Regions from separate parts of the Nonomuraea sp. NPDC051191 genome, predicted to be linked through region 1. Evidence: riboswitches for the same ligand, from Rfam matches in the RefSeq annotation. Region 1 holds a riboswitch; each other region holds the start of a gene.
The links. A riboswitch is a leader RNA that binds a small molecule or an ion and turns the genes downstream of it on or off. The one in region 1 is predicted to bind cyclic di-AMP.

Region 1 (4,201 bases):
GCGGGAGCATCTCGGCATCGAGCGGTGGCAGCTCGTGGGGGCGTCCTGGGGGTCGACGCTGTCGCTGGCCTACGCCGAGCGGTATCCGGAGCGGGTGAGCGAGGTGATCCTGTTCGCGGTCACCGCCGGGCGGCCCTGGGAGATCGAGTGGATCACCCGGGACGTCGGGCGGATCTTCCCCCGGGAGTGGGAGCGGTTCCGCGACTTCCTGCCGGAGGAGGACCGGGGCGGGAACCTGGCGGCGGGCTACGCGAAGGCGCTGGCCGACCCCGAGCGGCGGGAGCGGGCGGCGATCGAGTGGTGTGCGTGGGAGGACACGCATGTGAGCCTCGACCCGGAGTTCCAGCCGAGCCGGAGATATCAGGACCCGGTGTTCCGGATGACGTTCGCCCGGCTGGTGACGCACTACTGGGGGAACGGGTGTTTTCTCGGGGAGAGCGATCTCGTTCGCGGGATTACGCGGCTGGCGGGGGTGCCCGGGGTGCTCATCCACGGGAAGTACGACGTCAGCGGGCCCTTGGTGACGGCCTGGGAGCTGCACAAGGCGTGGCCCGGGAGCGAGCTGCACGTGGTGGGGGAGGGACACGGCGGGCTGGAGATGATCGACCTGCTGACCGCCGCGACGGACAAGTTCCGGGGCTGAACCACCGACAGCCCGGGCCGGCAAGGCTGTCAGGTGGTCACGCGAACAGGACGTCGGCTAGTTCATCGAGATGTGCACGTGGTCGTAGTGGTTCTCGGTGATGCTGCCGCGGTCGGACATCCCGCGCCAGCCCGAGCCCTGGTTGATGCGCTGCTTCCAGATCACGTACTTGACGCCGAGCTTGGTCTTGTTCTGCAGCGCCCAGGCGGCCAGGCGGTCGCCCAGGGCGTTGTTGACGGCGCTCGGCATGGTGCCGCCCGTGCTCATCATGAAGTCGCAGGCCCGGCCGAGCGGGTGCTCGCCGCTGGAGCCGGACCGGAAGCAGCCCACCTCGTACGGCAGCGAGAAGCTCTTCTGCACCTGCGCGCGCATCAGCCGGGTGCGCGGCGTGATGTTGTCCGAGCCGGACGGCAGCTCGGGCGCCCAGCTGCCGTCGGACTTCTTGCCCGGCCCGAACGGCACGAGGTCCTGAAGCTTCTTCTTGATGTCGTCGATGACGTCCTGGGCGTCGTCGCGCTGCTCGGCCACCTCCGCCGTGCCCGCCTTGAGCTCGGCCGCGAGCGCGGTGGCGGCAGCGGCGGCCTTCTTCTGGTCGTCGCGGGCCTTGGCCACGCTGTTGACGACGGCCTGCTGCTCGGCGGTGAGCTGTTCGAGCATGGCCACGTTGTTGCCGTCCGGGGTCAGCATGAAGCCGGGCAGGGAGGCGTCGCGGTTCTGGTAGCGCATCCGGGCGATCTCGGCGACCCGCTGCTCGGCCGTGGCCACCGCCTGCTCGGCGGCGGTGAGCCGCTGCTGTGCCGCGGTGGCGGCCTGCTGGGCCTTGGCCAGCTCGACCCGCTTGAGGTTGTACGTCTCGATGAGCTTGTCCACCTTGCTGTTGAGCTGCTTGAGCTGGGCCCGCAGCTCGGCCTCGGACGGCTTGGGCGCGGCCGAGGCGGCGGCCGGATGGATGAGCAGCGCGGTGGCGGTGATGAGGCCGATGGCAAGACTCGCGGGGGTCGAAGCCGCCACGTGGGTGTTCCTCTCCCTCTGCCGGCCGGGTTAGCTGACGGGTTCGGGCACGGGAGCAGTCCCTACCACTTGCGCGGATTCACCCCGGATGCGATGGGTCCCCGGCTCCCGGGCAACACGCCCGGGATTAGGCGTACAACGACCGTTTTGGCCGATGTCTAACGGGATATTAGTGGTAGATCACGAGTCATGCGACTTTAAGGAGAAATCAATTAGTGATCAATTCGTGATCGCAGCATGCGTGCCGCCTCCTCCGGCAGCACGTCGTTGACGAAGGCGCCCATGGCCGACTCCGAGCCCGCCAGGTACTTCAGCTTGCCGGGCGCCCGCCTGATGCTGAACAGCTCCAGGTGCAGGTAGGCCAGCTCGCGGCCGTACCGCACCGGCGCCTGGTGCCAGGCCGAGATGTACGGCATCGCCACCCCGAACAGCGCGTCCAGCGCCCGCAGCACCGAGGTGTACAGCGGCGCGAACGCGGCCCGCTCCTCCTCCGACAGCGCCGCCAGGTCGGGCACCTGCCGGTGCGGATACACGTGCACCTCGAACGGCCAGCGCGCGGCGGCCGGCACGAACGCCGTCCACAGCTTGTTGGAGGCGACCACCCGCGTGCCGGCGGCCCGTTCGGCGGCCAGCACGTCGGCGAACAGGTTGCCGCCCGTGTACCGCGAGGCCGCCCCGAGCTGGAGCTTGGTGCGCGGGGTCACGTAGGGGTAGGCGTAGATCTGCCCGTGCGGATGCGGGAGCGTGATGCCGATCTCCTCGCCCCTGTTCTCGAAGCAGAACACCTGCTCGACGCCCTCCATGCCGGACAGCTCGGCCGTGCGGTCGGCCCACGCCTCCATGACCAGCCTGACCTGGGCGTTGGAGAGCTTGGAGAAGGAGGAGGTGTGGTCGGAGGTGAAGCACACCACCTCACACCGCCCGACCCCCGGACGCACCTCACTCAACCCGCCGACATCCCCATAAGTCCCAAAATTTCCGGAGAAAGAGGGGAAGCGGTTCTCGAACACCACCACGTCATAGTCATGGGCCGGGATCTCCGACGCCCGCGTCCCGGACGACGGGCACAACGGGCACTCGTCGGCCGGCGGCAGGAACGTGCGCGTCTGCCGGTGACCGGCGATCGCGATCCACTCCTCGGTCAGCGGGTCGTAGCGCAGCTCGGAGGCCACCGGCCGCGGGTCGAGCGGACGCCGGTCGATCGCGCTCCGGTCGGCGTCGTCGCGCCGGTCGAAGTAGATCAGCTCTCGGCCGTCTGCCAGGTGGGTGATGGTGCGCTTCAAGGCGTGCCCTCCGCGATGATCAGTTCTCCGGCCCGTTCGGCCAGCTCGGTGCGTGCTTCCTCGGGCAGCCCCGCGTCGCTGATGACCACGTCGGCCTCGGTCAGCTCGGCGATCGTGCTGATGCCGACCGTGTTCCACTTGGTGTGGTCGGCGGGGACCACCAGCCGGTGCGCCGCGGCCACCAGCTCCCTGTCGGTCTCGGACTCCAGGAGGTTGGGCGTGGTGAACCCGGCGCGCAGGCTCATGCCGTGCACCCCGAGGAAGAGCGTGTCCACGTGCAGCCGGCGGATCGCCGCCACCGCCACGGGGCCGACGAGCGCGTCGGAGGGTGTGCGCACGCCGCCGGTCAGCACGACCGTGCGGTCGGCGCGCGGGTTGCGGTGGAAGACCTCAGCGACGGGGATCGAGTTGGTGATCACGGTCAGCTCGGGCACGGCGACCAGATGGTGGGCCAGCGCCCACGTGGTGGTGCCGGCGGAGAGCGCGACGGCGGTGCCCGGCCGGACGAGGGTGGCCGCGTGCCGCGCGATGGCCTCCTTCTCCTGCTGCTGGCGGGCGGACTTGGCGGTGAAGCCGGGCTCCTCGGTCGAACCGGGGCCGAGGGCCGTCGCGCCGCCGTGGACCTTCTCCAGCAGCCCGCGCTCGGCCAGCACCTCAAGGTCACGGCGTATCGTCATGTCCGAGACGCCGAGCTCGCGCACGAGGTCGGCCACCCGGACGCCGCCGCTGCTGCGTACGCGTTCCAGGATCGTCTGCTGACGCTGCTGTGCGAGCACGCCCACCCCTTCCAACAGATTCCACCAAATTATGACACGAGTTTGTTGAGGAATGTTAGGTCGCGGCGTATCGCTTGTGCGACTGACGGGCAGGGGAGACCTTGAAGGTCACGATCCCGACCGCCGGAGGTGAGCCCATGGCGAAACGCGCACGCAAGGGCAGGGGGCGCAAGAAGAAGAAGGCGAACCACAGGAAGCGCCCGAACGCGAACTGACCACGGGTGGCCGCGGGATCCCGCGGCCACCCGTGCTTCTGTCAGCCGGGCAGTTCGGTGAGCGCCCGGTCGAGCCGTTCCTGCGGGAGGGTGTGATCCTCCAGTTCGCCGGCCAGGTGGCGGTCGTAGGCGGCCAGGTCGAAGTGGCCGTGCCCGCACAGCGCGGTGAGGATCACCTTCTCCTCGCCGCTCTCCTTGCAGCGCAGCGCCTCGGCGATGGTCTCGGCCAGCGCGTGCGTGGGCTCGGGAGCCGGGACGATGCCCTCCGTCCGC
Region 2 (4,201 bases), on a different contig from region 1:
CTCGGCGGAGTTCTCGGCGGGGTTCTCGGCGTCCTTCGCGTGGGGGCGCTCGTCGGGGGTGGGGGGATGGAGGTGGCGGGGGTCCTCGGTGTCGGGGTCGGCGTCCGCGTCGGGGCGTTCGCCGGGGGTGGGGCCGGAGGTGTCCGGGTCGTCCGGGTCGTCGGGGTGACCTGGGGACTCAGGGGGTTCGGTGGTGCCGGAGGGTTCCGGCGGGCCGCCGTCGCCGGGGCGCCCGTCCTCGTCGTCCCTGATGGCCACACCGCCGCCGTGGCCCGCCGCGACCGCCGTACCGGGCTCGTCGGCCCCTCTGGCGACCGCTCCCGCGGGCTCGTCCCCCTCCCGGGGCGGGTCGTTCCGCTCGCTCATCTGCCTCCCCTTCACGCGAGCTGCTCTCGTACGTACTCGCGCCACCGTGCCGCCAGTGTCTCGGCGGTCAGCCCCACGGAGGCGAGCGCCTGATCGACGCCGGCCACGCGGGCATCACGGTAGAGCCGTACCAGGGTCCCGTCACCGAACCGGTCTGCGAGGAAGCGACACGCCATCCAGGCCTCCTGGTACGCCCGCGCGAGCCGTCCGGGGTCGGCTGCCGTGGGGGCGAAAGCCGCGGCTCCGGGCAACTCGCTCGGCAGCCGGCCGGCCCGTACTTCGGCGGCGAGTTCGGCGGCGGCCGTCCTGACGGGGAGTCCGGCGTCGCGGTAGGCCACGTAGTCGGCGAACCCCTCGTAGAGCCAGACGGGCAGCCGGTCGGTGCCCGCGGCGACGTGCGTGAGCTCGTGGGTGAGGACGACGTCGCGTCCGGTGGGGGTGAGCCGCGCGAAGGAGCCGGGGACGATGATCACCCTCGGGCCGTCGGCCACCGCGGCCAGCCCGTCCAGCGGGCCCGTGCCCGCCAGCCCCGCCGCCTCGGCGTCGGAGTCCGGTACGACGACCAGCGCGCGTACCGGCCGGCCGAGCAGCGCGGACACCCGCCGACCGGCGAGGTCGGCGCGCCGGGCGAGATCGGCGAGCACGCCGGGCTCGGCGCGATGCCCCACGACCACGGACCGTCCGCCGCGGACCACCTGACCGCCGCCGGCCCACAGATCGCGCGCCCCGGCGGGCAGGACGGCGCCGGGCGGCGCGTCGGCGACCACGAGAACCGCCGCCAGCAGCAGGACGGGCAGGAGCAGACGCGGACCGCGGAGGGACGGACGCACCTGCGAGGACACGGCCCGATGCTAGTCGGCCCGCGGCCCTCACGCCCCCTTCACGAGACCGGGCCCACGCCCTCTCCGCAAGGCGGGACCTGCGGTTCGCAACAGGAAGCCGGACATGCGACAGGCCCCGGCCCGGACCGGGGAGGGTCCGGGCGGGGCCTGTTGTCACGCGCCGGGACGCACCGCGCCGACGAACGACGACTTCCGCCATCCGCCCAGTTTGTCGATGCGCACCCGTTCGCCGGTCCTCGGCGAATGGATCATCTTGCCGTGGCCGACGTACATGCCGACGTGGCCCAGCCCGTTGAAGAACATCAGGTCGCCCGGCTTGAGCTTCCGCCAGGAGACCTTGTGCCGAATGCGGGCGAACTGGCTGCTCGTCACGCGCGGGAGTCGCACCCCGGCCTTCTTCCAGGCGTACTGGACGAGTCCGGAGCAGTCGAACGCACCAGGACCCGTGGCCCCGTACCGGTACGGGTCGCCGATCTGGTGCTTGGCGACGGCGACGGCCTTGTGGGCCCTCACCTTCTGCCTGGCGGCCTTCGCCGCCTTGGCCGACCTGGCGCTCTTCGCCGCCTTGGCCGACCTGGTGGTGGCCGTCTCGGCGGTGCTGGACACCGCGGTGAGCCTGACGGCCGATTCGCTCACCGTCTGCGCCCCGGCCGGCACGGCATGGAGAACCGCACCTCCGGCCGTCACGGTCATCGTGAGTGCGGCGCCCTTCAGGGCGAGACGGGACAGACGGGGGTTATGCAGGGAGGTAGACAGGATTTCTCCTTGTGTCTTCCACGAACGCCTACCGGGTTAGCTGACGGATTCGGGCCTGGAAGTCGCCCTACGGCGCTGAACGCGCCGATTCACCCCTGATCCCGGGGGATGACGGGATCTTTGGGTCCCCGGCTCCGTGCCTCCTGGCTGCACGGACTCGGCAGGTCGCCACTCGATTGATATGCCTGAATGGGGATATCGATGGCGACCGACGGATTTTTATGTGGTCCGCATCGGGGGTTCCGATGTCGATTCGCGGCTCGCATGGCTTGCCGACCGCGACGCCAGAAACTACGCCGAGGGGTCAAGAAAGTGCAAAGGGGGAGTCAGGTTGTAAAGATCAAATAAAGGCACGAGTAAGGGACGAAACCCCTGCTGGAGCCACAGGCTCCGTTACCTAAATGTGACCCTTCTCACACTTCCTGACGCAGGCGCTTGTCAGGGCCCTTTGACACCTTTTGTCCCCTTCGTCCCACCGGCGGGCCGAGCGGGCACGCCGGTGGTCCCTGCGGCCTGCGAGACGGGCGGCCGAGGGCGAGTGTCGGGAGGAGTTCCGGTGGACCGGAGGTCAGGGGCGGATGGCTCCGACCAGCGGGCGGCGGTAGTCCGAGAGCCGGACGACCTTCACGACGTCACCCGTCTGCGGCGCGTGGACGATCTTGCCCCCGCCCGCGTAGATGCTGACGTGCCCCAGCCCCTCGCTGAAGATGAGGTCCCCGGGCTGGAGGTCCTTGATGTCCACCTTGCGTCCGGAGCCCCAGGCCCACTGCTGCCACGTCGTACGCGGCAACGAGACGCCGGCCGCGCGCCACGCGGCCTGGGTCAGCCCTGAGCAGTCGTAGCCGCGCGGGCCCGTGCCCCCGAAGATGTACGGCTTGCCGACCTGGGCGAAGGCGAAGCGCAGAACGGCGGCCGCGTTGCCCGAGGCGGGACCGGTGTACTTGATGCCGGTGCTGTTGGGGTTGCCCGGGTTGTAGGCCCCCAGCTTGTCCAGGAGCTTCTTCTGCTCGCCGACCAGCTTCAGGACCTCGGCGCGCTCCTTCTGGACCGCGTCCCGCTCCTTGTCGGCGTCCGCCAGGGCGGTCTCGGCGTTGTCGCGCTCGACCTTGAGCCCCTTGTTCTCGCGGTCGAAGGCGGCCAGCTTCTCCAGCCGCTCGCGCGAGAGCTGCCCGGCCATGGCCATCCCGGCCAGCAGGTTCTCGGGGTCGTCCGCGCCCATCAAGCCCGGCAGGGACGCGACGTCCCCGCCCAGCTTGTACGAGTCCACCGCCGCCCTGATGATGTCGGCCCGCAGGTCGGCGACCGTCTGCAGCTTCTGCTTGTAGCGGTCGTTCAGCTTGGTGTAGGCGTTCTTGGCCTTCTTGTACTCCTCGGTCGCCGTGTTGTACCGGTCGACGACCTTGTCGGCCTTGTCGTTCAGCTTCTCCAGCTTGGCCTTGGCCTGCTTGAGAGTGGGCTTGGGATCAGCGAGCGCCGCACCCATCGGGACCGTCATCAGCCCGATCGCGAGACCCGCCGCCAACGTGACCCGGCCAAACCTCACAGCGTCGCCTCCCAGGGATTACACCTGGGGCGAAATAGTACAGAAGTGGCGAGTGGGGTCTCGCCAATAGTGCTAATTCGTAACTTATGCGCGGCCCAACCGGCGCAGCAGCAGACCCGACGGAACGGGTCTGGCGCCCATCCGGCGGACGGACTCGGCCACCTCCCGGTCGGAGGAGACGACGGCGATGGCCCGGCCGGGCGGCTCGGCGCGGACGAGCCGGCGGATGAGGTCGTCGGCGATCTCCCCCGGCGCGCTGAACAGCACCCGCACCCCGCGCGGCGCCACCACCTGCACGGGCGCGTTGAGCTCTGCACCGTCGAAGACCACCGTCACCTCGACGCGGGTCTGCGCGACCAGGCCGCCGAGGCCGGTCATCAGCCGGTTGCGCTGGTCGGCGAGGGTGAACGTGCCGTAGCCGGTCTTGGTGACGTTGTAGCCGTCGATGATCAGATGGACCTGCGGCAGCGCCAGGAGCTGGTCGAGGAGCTGCGGGTCGTCGTCGGCCAGAGCCCGCGCCGGCACGCCGCGCACCCCGGGACGCTCGCCGGTGCTGGCCGCGACCGAGTCGGCGGGCTTGCTGATCGTGGTGGGCAGCGCCAGCTCCCTGCGCAGCCCGGCCGAGGCGTCCTGGAGCGCGTCGAGCAGCACCCTGATGCGGGCGTCCTCGATGCTGCGGCCCTCGCGGGCGGCC
Region 3 (4,201 bases), on a different contig from region 1:
CGGGTCGAACCGGTCGGGATCGGCGAACGCGGCCGGATCGCGATTGGCCGCGCCGATCGGCACGAGCACGGCCGAGCCGGCGGGCACCGGCGTGCCGCCCAGTTCCCTGTCCTCCAGCGCGATCCTGGAGGTGAGCTGGACCGGCGGATCGAAGCGCAGCACCTCCTCGACCACCTCCCTCGGCCGCTCGGCGGCGCGGTGCAGCAGGCCGTGCCGCAGCAGGTTCAGCACGCCGTTCGCGATGAGGTTGACGGTGGTCTCGTGGCCGGCCACGAGCAGCAGCACGCAGGTCGACAGCAACTCGGCCTCGGTCAACTCCTCGACGCGCGCGAGGGCGCTCAGGAGGTCCTCACCGGGACGCTCGCGGCGCAGGGCGATCAGGCGGCGGAAGTAGTCGCGGAACTCGTTCCTGGAACGCTCCGTTTCCGACATGAGAGCGTCTGTCAGCATCGGGTCAAGTCCGCGGGCAAGAGCCTCGCTCCATCCGCGGAAGCGCTCGTGGTCCTCCGGCGGCACCCCGAGCATCTCGCTGATCACCATCACCGGCAGCGGGTGGGCGAAGCCGGAAATCAGCTCCGTCTCCTCCGGCAACCGCCCGATCAGGTCGGCGGTGATCGCCTCGACCCGCGGCCTGAGCCGTTCGACCATGCGCGGGGTGAACGCGCGGCTGACAAGGTTCCGCAACCGGGTGTGATCGGGCGGGTCCATGAGCAGGAACGACCTGCCGGGCTGACCTGCCTCTTCCGCCACGGGGGCGGACGTTCCGTGACCGAACATCGGGTCACGCAGGACGGCCGCGCACAGCTCGTACGTGGTCGTGACGAGCAGCCCGCCGCGCGTTCTGAAGATCGCCCCGGCCGCGCGGAGCTCTCGATATCGGACGTACGGATCGCGCACAAATTGCGGATCCGAGGGATCAAAACCCAGGAGGTCGGTGGCGCTCATCGGTGGCTGGACCGGGCCGCCGAATTGATCGTTTGGACCGTTCATAGCGGACCGTGGCGTGCCGACATATGCGGAGTACGTCACATATAAGTGATCATGTCAATAGCACTGGTCAAGGGCGGCGATTGTCGTGCTTGACGACCTTTCCGCGATGCGTTTACCTTCACCGAGACGAGCGGCTTTGCTCCACTGAAAGGTCCGAGTTCTGCTGTTGGGGGGAGGGCTCCCGGTGGATGTGCTCACTGAAGGCGTTGAGCTGAGCCACGCGGATTTGGCGTTACTGGCTGAACTGGCCAGAGGGGTGACCGTCGACCGGGTCGGGAGACGGCTGGATATCAGCGGACGGACCGTACGCCGGCGGCTCAGAGGCATCTGCGACCGCATCGGCGTGGCCACGGCGATCGAGGCCGTGGCGTGGGCGGCGCGCCGCCAGCTCATCTGACGGCGCGGAACTCCGAAGTGAATCGCCGGTCAGTCCGCGATGCGCACGGCGCCGGCGAACGGCCGATTGCCGAGCGCGGAGATCCGGACGACGTCGCCGGTCTGCGGTGCGTGGACCATCATGCCGCCGCCGATGTAGATGCCGACGTGGTGCAGGTCGCTGTAGAAGAAGACCAGGTCGCCGGCGCGGAGCTGGTCGCGGCTGATGTGCGTGCCGGCCGTCCACTGGTCGCCGGTGTAGTGGGGGAGCGAGATGCCCACGCGCTGGTAGGCGGCCATCACCAGGCCGGAGCAGTCGTAGGAGCGCGGCCCTTCGGCGCCCCACACGTACGGCTTGAGCTGCTGGGTGAGGGCCCACTTGGCGGCCTGGGCGGCCTTGCCGTTGCCGATGACCGGCAGGTTGACGCGTACGGCGCGGGTGCCGGGGCGGCCGGCCTCGCCGACGGCCCGCCGGTAGAGGTTGCTCTCGACCTTGGCGACCAGCTTGGTGATCTTCGAGCGCTTGCCCTCAAGATCACTGACGATCTTCTGGACCTCGGCGATGCGGGTCTTGGCGCCCGACCTGGCGCGCTCGGCGGCCTCCATGGCCTTGGCGAGCTGGTTGACCTCCTCGCCCTGCTGCTGTTCGAGCGCGTACGTGGTCGCGGCCCGGTCGAGGAAGGTCTCGGGGTCGTCGGACTGGGCGAAGACCAGGGCCTTGTCCAGGCCGCCGGTGATGTAGGCGTTCTGGGCGAGCAGCGTGGCCCTGGCGCGCTTGGCGGCCAGGTCGGACTCGCTGGTGGCCAGGGTCTTCTGGGCGGCGTCGTTGGCCTTCTGTGCGGACTTCAGCCGTTCGCGCTGCCCGTTGTACTCCTCGGTCAGCGTCTCGATCTCTTCGTGCATCTTCTCGACCTGGTCGGCCAGCTCGGAGAGCGACGGCTTCGGGTCGGCGGCGGCGGAACCGACGGGTACGGCGAACAGCATCGCGGCGACGGCGGCGCCGATGACGCCGAGGCGACGTGAGCGCCTGGCCTGCTCCCGGGGACGGGCGTGCCTGCCCCCCGGCTTCCCCTCGCGATCGAGCGTCCGCTTCACCAACCAAGCTCCTCTCATCGACGCCGGCCGGGTTAGCTGACGGGTTCGGGCCGGAGCAGCCCTACCGAGATGATCGGATTCACCCCGAGTGGTGGCGCGAGGTGCTCGCCACCGGTGGTTCCCCGGCTTCCCTTGCGGGAATTGGGCGTGTCTTTCCGCGCGCATTACGCGGAGAACATCGTCGCTGGACACTAATGCACTCCGGGTTCGCGCTCAACCGGAACTACCGAGTCTGTAGAGGTTTCACAACTGAAGGGTCACAAGGTGATCTCGTGGGTAGCCGTACGGAAGCGGGCTTCTGCACCTTTTGTCCAGCATTCTGGGGGGTGACGACTGGAGGAAAGCTCCAGGTCGGGGCGTGTTCATCTGGACACAGCATGTGATGAGATGCCCGAGACGTGGGATTTAGGGCTGAGCCGTAATGAGATCTGTACCCTGGAGAGCCATGGAGCAGGTGGCCGAAGTGGCAGTCCCCGAGACCGCGGTCGTGGTCAGGCGTGCCCGCACGCCCGACGTGCGCGCGATCAGGCGTCTCGTGGACACCTACGCGGGCGCGGGTCCGCGGCTCCTGGAGAAGGCCACGGTCACGCTGTACGAGGACGTCCAGGAGTTCTGGGTGGCCGAGCTGAGCGGGGAGGTCGTCGGCTGCGGCGCGCTTCACGTGCTCTGGGAGGATCTCGCCGAGGTCCGTACGGTGGCGGTCGATCCGGCGTGCCGGGGACTGGGGGCCGGGCATCGGATCGTCTCGGCGCTCGTCCGGCAGGCGAAGGATCTGGGGCTGCGACGTGTATTCTGTCTGACTTTTGAGGTCGACTTCTTCGCGAGGCACGGTTTCCGGCCCATCCAGGGCACGCCGGTCTCACCCGAGGTCTACGCCGAGTTGCTGGCCTCGTACGACGAGGGTGTGGCGGAGTTCCTTGATCTGGAACACGTCAAACCGAACACCCTTGGCAACACCCGCATGCTGCTGCATCTGACATCGGGTGACGCGGACCTTGACCACTTGGAAAGGTGATTGTTGATACCTATGTCGATACGTTGGGCAGCACAGGCATGTGTCCTGACACGTGCCACATGCGCACTCGAAGCGAGGTGACACGGTGAGCACCGGACAGCCGCCGTATCCACAGGACGAATCCGGCGAGAACCCCGAGTACGGGCAGCACCAGGGCCGTCGCCCCGGTGAGCCCGACCCGGACGTGACTGTGGTCGGCTACCGGGCGGACGACGCCTATGGCCAGCCCCCATATGGCCAGCAGCAGCAACAGGGCTACGGCCAGCAACCCCAATACGGTCAGCAACAGCAGCACGGCCAGCAGCAGGGCTACGGCCAGCAGCCCCAGTACGGCCAGCAGCAGGGATATGGCCAGCAGCAGGGCTACGGCCAGCAGCCGCAGTCCTCGGGCCAGCAGTACACCCAGCCCGGCTATGGCCAGGAGGCCCAGTACGGCCAGCAGGCCGCCTCGGGCCAGCAGGGTTATGGCCAGCAGCCGCAGTACGGCCAGCAGCCCCAGTCGCTGCCCGACTACGGTCAGCAGCAGCAGGGCTATGGCCAGGAGGCCCAGTACGGGCAGCAGGGCCAGCAGGGCTACGGCCAGCAGCCCGCCTCCGGCCAGCAGCAGGGTTACGGCCAGCAGCCGCAGTCCTCGGGCCAGCAGTACACCCAGCCCGGCTATGGCCAGGAGGCCCAGTACGGCCAGCAGGCCGCCTCGGGTCAGCAGGGTTATGGCCAGCAGCCGCA
Region 4 (4,201 bases), on a different contig from region 1:
GTCCGCGCCGGACGGCTCGGCGCCGGCGTCGTACGAGGCGGCCATCGCGCTGATCGCGGCGGCGGCGTTGGCCAGGATGCGGCGGGAGATGGAGTTGACGCCCGCGACGTCGACGACGCTGTACATGAGCGTCACGTCGGTCTCGCCGACGTAGGCGGACACGTCGCCGCTGACCATGGTCGACACCAGCAGCTTGGGCAGGCCGACGGGCAGCGCCCGCATGACCGCGGCGGCGATGGACGAGCCGCCGCTGCCGCCCAGCGCGAGCACGCCGCCCAGCCCGCCGCGGGCGTGCAGCTCCTTGGCGACGGCCGTGGCCCCGGCCGCCATCGCCGCGAGCGCGGCGCCGCGGTCGCCCGCGCTCCTGAGCCGGTCGAGGTCGGTGCCGGCGGCCCGCGCGACGGCCTCTGCCGGGACGTCGGCGGCCAGCGCGGAGGCGCCCATCACGCCGGTGTCCATGAGGACGACGTCCTGCCCGGCCCGGACGATCAGATCGCGGACGAGGGCATACTCCTCCCCCTTGGTGTCGAGGGTGCCCAGCAGCAGAACCGCCATGTCAGACCTCCTACGATCGGCTCCTCGACCTTACCCGTTGATCTCCGGGCGGGCTGTCAATGCCGGAGCGATCGCGGGGTCACCGGACGCCGAGGACGTCCACTCCGTGCTCGGACAGGGGGCGGGAGCCGAAGATGCGGCGTTCGTCCTCCGTGATGGGGACGTCGTTGATGCTGGCCTCCCGGCGGCGCATCAGCCCGGACTCGTCGAACTCCCACTGCTCGTTGCCGTAGCTGCGCCACCACTGGCCGGTGGCGTCGCGGGACTCGTACTGGAAGCGGACGGCGATGCGGTCGCCGGTGAACGCCCAGAGCTCCTTGCGCAGGGCGTAGTCCAGCTCCCGATCCCACTTGCGGCGCAGGAACGCGGCCATCTCGGCGCGGCCCGTGACGAACTCGCCGCGGTTGCGCCACACGGAGTCCTCGGTGTACGCGAGCGCGACACGTTCGGGGTCGCGGGTGTTCCAGGCGTCCTCGGCGGCCTGGACCTTGATCCGGGCGGTCTCCTCGGTGAACGGCGGAACGGGCGGGCGTGTCATGTGATGTCCTCTCATATCGAGAGAACGGGCGTTCTCCCGGGGTGTGCGATAGCGTAGAGAACGAGCGTTCTCCGCCGCAAGCACCTGGAGGAGTGTCATGGATCACGAGCAGCTGCTGCTGGACGCCGCGGGCGACCTGTTCTACCGCCGCGGCGTGCAGGCGGTCGGCATGGACGAGATCCGCGCCGCCTCCGGCCTCTCGCTGAAGCGGCTCTACCAGTGCTTCCCGTCGAAGGAGGCGCTGGTCGTGGCCTACCTGCGGCGGCGCGACGAACGCTGGACGGCCTCGCTCACCGCGTACGTGACGGACGCCGGCGACCGCATCCCGGCGGTCTTCGAGTGGCTGGAACGCTGGTTCACCGAGGACGACTTCCGCGGTTGCGGCTTCGTCAACGCCTTCGCCGAGCTGGGCGCCGGTTCGGCCGCCGTCCGTACGGCGGTGCGCGCACACAAGGAACGCCTGCGCGCCTACCTGAGCTCGCTCGCCGAGAAGGCGGGCGCCGGCGATCCCGGCCTGCTCGCCGAGCAGTTGCTCACCCTGATCGACGGCGCCACCGTGACCGCGATGATCTCCGAGGACCCCGGCGCCGCCCGCTCGGCCGCCCAGTCCGCCGCCACCCTGGTCGACCAGCACACACGCGAAAGAGCGCACCCCCCGCAGGGAGTGCGCTCTTCACAGGAGGGAGATCAGGCGGCGTACGACGGGTAGCCGTAGCCGACGACCTGGGAGGCCGGGCGGACGCGCTCCTCGACCTTGCCGTTGCCGGTGTTGCCTTCGATCGTGGAGATCGTGCCGTCGCCGTTGTCCTTGACGACGAAGCCGACGTGCTGGATGTCGCTCAGGCTCTTGCTGCCGCTCCAGGAGAAGAAGACGACGGCGCCGGGCTTTGCCTCGGTGCCCCAGCGGCCGTTGGAGGCGAACCACTTGGCGTGCGAGACGGTGTAGGCGTCCCAGCCGACCTGCGGGCGGGCGCCGGTCTGGTCACCGACCCAGGAGACGAACATCGAGCACCAGGCGGCGTTCACGTAGTCCTGGCGACTGCCGCCGTCGCGGGCGACGGTCTCGGCGGCGCGGGGCGAGCCGGCGTACCACTTCTGGAACTTGGTGCCGCCGCCGTTGGCGTCCTCGGAGACGCCGACCTGGGCGCGGGCGGTGGCCAGGACCTGGGCGGCGGTGACGTTCACCTTGCCCTTGGCGCTCTCGTCGGTGGCGCGCTTGTCGGCCACGGTGGCGACACGCGGCTGGGCGGCGGCCACGCCGGCGACCTTGGCGGTCTGGGCGGCGGTGCCGGCGGTGGCGTGGACGGTGTCGGCGTTCACTGCCGCGTGCGTGCCGAGCACACCGGCGACGGCGGTCGCGCCGAGGGCGATCTTGGCGAGGTCGAGCTTGTAGGCACGGTGAAGACGGTGCTTGGCCATGAGGGATTACTCCTTGTGCTTCCGTGCCGCTTGCCGGGTTAGCTGACGGGTTCGGGCGGGAAGCTGCCCTACGGCACCGTGGTGCCGATTCACCCCGATGGACACATGGGTCCCCGGTTCCGCGCACAGGCGGATTCAGCGGTCTCTGGTCAGGCAAAGGGCTGACGCATCGTCTTCCCGGGCCCAGGAAAGGGCCTGAAGGTATATCTGCGACGCCCGGACGCGGTGTATCCGCGCCGACTCTGTACAACACGGGTCCCGCTGGGGTAATTCCCCGGCAATGACATCCCTACCTGGGACGTCTCCCCGTTCGGCTGTGTACAACCAAGCTACCCGGCGAGTAATTCCAGGGCAAATGGAGGGCATTGTTCAGACGGTGCGTAGGAGAAACGCTACGCACCGCGAAGAATCGTTTCAGGCCACGTGCGCCTTTATCGCCACGCTCGTGAGGGCCAGCAACAATTCCAGATCGGGCTCGGCGTCGACCTGCACGGCGACCCAGGCGCGGTCGCGGCAGGCATGGACCTGATCGCACGCCTGCAAATAGGGCTCCAGGCGTCCGATGGCGGGGGCGGTGAGCCGTACGTGGACCTCGTCCCGGCCGGCCAGGCGCAGGATCTCGGTTCCGTGTACGGCGAAGGCGACCTGTCGCCCGGTGCCGCTGACGTTCAGCGACGGCCAGGACCGTAACTCCGCGACCGCGCGGACCACGTAAGGTCCGCGGCGCGTGGGCGTCCGCCGCCAGGCGGAGATTCCTGCCACGCTCCCATGCTGGGCCACGGCTCACCCCGCCGTCAGCCCCCGTTCCTGAACCGTTATCCCCTCGTGAACGGGCACATTCGGGGTCTGACCGGCACGATTACGGACGCCTGACCGATACGTATTGACGCTCCCGCAGGCAGAGGCTACCGTCGATTCACAACTTAAAGGAAACTTTCCTAATAGTTTCCCCAGAAGTCTCCCATCCCACTCCCCACACACCCCCCAACGGATGTCGGAGCGACATGAAACACACCATTCTGAGCAAGGTCCTGGCAGGAATGGCGGCATTGGCCCTGCCCCTGACCGCGGCCGTCGCCGTCCCACCGATCGCCTCCGCCAGCACGGTGGCCTTCGCGGCGGCCTGGGCCCCGTGGACCGCGTACACCGCGGGCACGGTCGTCACCTACAACGGCGTGGACTACGTCTGCCTCCAGGCGCACACCTCCCAGCCCGGCTGGGAGCCGCCGAACGTGGCGGCGCTGTGGAAGGTCTCCGGCGGCGGCGGCAGCGACACGACCGCGCCGTCGGTGCCGGGCAACCTGCGCTCGACCGGCGTCACGAACAACAGCGTGGCCCTGGCCTGGGACGCCTCCACCGACAACGTGGCCGTCACCGGTTACGAGATCTACCGCGGCGGCACTCTCGTCACCACCGTCACGGGCACCACGTACAACGACACGGGCCTCACCGCGAGCACGGCCTACACCTACACCGTGCGCGCGCGTGACGCCGCCGGCAACCGCTCGGCCAACAGCAACCAGATCACCGCCACCACCACGGGCGGCGGCGGCGACGACAAGACCCCGCCGACCGTGCCGGGCAACCTGCGCTCGACCGGCGTCAGCAGCAGCAGCGTCTCGCTGGCCTGGAACGCCTCGACCGACAACGTGGCCGTCACCGGTTACGAGATCTACCGCGGCGGCACTC

Region 2: linked by a shared signal. The riboswitch ahead of ACIA8R_RS15910 (C40 family peptidase) and the one ahead of ACIA8R_RS27590 (coiled-coil domain-containing protein) in region 1 are both predicted to bind cyclic di-AMP.
Region 3: linked by a shared signal. The riboswitch ahead of ACIA8R_RS00760 (NlpC/P60 family protein) and the one ahead of ACIA8R_RS27590 (coiled-coil domain-containing protein) in region 1 are both predicted to bind cyclic di-AMP.
Region 4: linked by a shared signal. The riboswitch ahead of ACIA8R_RS39380 (CHAP domain-containing protein) and the one ahead of ACIA8R_RS27590 (coiled-coil domain-containing protein) in region 1 are both predicted to bind cyclic di-AMP.

Annotation. Positions count from the first base shown of each region.
Region 1 covers NZ_JBITEZ010000009.1:450,718-454,918, forward strand. The annotation lists gene pip (prolyl aminopeptidase) at 1-643, shown strand, start outside; gene ACIA8R_RS27590 (coiled-coil domain-containing protein) at 701-1,654, opposite strand; cyclic di-AMP (ydaO/yuaA leader) riboswitch at 1,660-1,798, opposite strand; gene galT (galactose-1-phosphate uridylyltransferase) at 1,867-2,937, opposite strand; gene ACIA8R_RS27600 (DeoR/GlpR family DNA-binding transcription regulator) at 2,934-3,713, opposite strand; gene ACIA8R_RS27605 (50S ribosomal protein bL37) at 3,851-3,928, shown strand; gene ACIA8R_RS27610 (TrpB-like pyridoxal phosphate-dependent enzyme) at 3,970-4,201, opposite strand, start outside.
Region 2 covers NZ_JBITEZ010000005.1:219,647-223,847, reverse strand. The annotation lists gene ACIA8R_RS15920 (M48 family metalloprotease) at 1-366, opposite strand, end outside; gene ACIA8R_RS15915 (hypothetical protein) at 378-1,208, opposite strand; gene ACIA8R_RS15910 (C40 family peptidase) at 1,362-1,844, opposite strand; cyclic di-AMP (ydaO/yuaA leader) riboswitch at 1,975-2,137, opposite strand; gene ACIA8R_RS15905 (NlpC/P60 family protein) at 2,533-3,459, opposite strand; gene ACIA8R_RS15900 (NYN domain-containing protein) at 3,592-4,201, opposite strand, start outside.
Region 3 covers NZ_JBITEZ010000001.1:160,732-164,932, reverse strand. The annotation lists gene ACIA8R_RS00770 (cytochrome P450) at 1-897, opposite strand, end outside; gene ACIA8R_RS00765 (LuxR C-terminal-related transcriptional regulator) at 1,175-1,387, shown strand; gene ACIA8R_RS00760 (NlpC/P60 family protein) at 1,417-2,460, opposite strand; cyclic di-AMP (ydaO/yuaA leader) riboswitch at 2,467-2,618, opposite strand; gene ACIA8R_RS00755 (amino-acid N-acetyltransferase) at 2,906-3,475, shown strand; partial or broken gene ACIA8R_RS00750 (hypothetical protein) at 3,486-4,201, opposite strand, start outside.
Region 4 covers NZ_JBITEZ010000016.1:32,596-36,796, forward strand. The annotation lists gene ACIA8R_RS39365 (Tm-1-like ATP-binding domain-containing protein) at 1-555, opposite strand, end outside; gene ACIA8R_RS39370 (nuclear transport factor 2 family protein) at 635-1,093, opposite strand; gene ACIA8R_RS39375 (TetR/AcrR family transcriptional regulator) at 1,191-1,802, shown strand; gene ACIA8R_RS39380 (CHAP domain-containing protein) at 1,781-2,512, opposite strand; cyclic di-AMP (ydaO/yuaA leader) riboswitch at 2,526-2,663, opposite strand; gene ACIA8R_RS39385 (luciferase family protein) at 2,927-3,274, opposite strand; gene ACIA8R_RS39390 (glycosyl hydrolase family 18 protein) at 3,517-4,201, shown strand, end outside.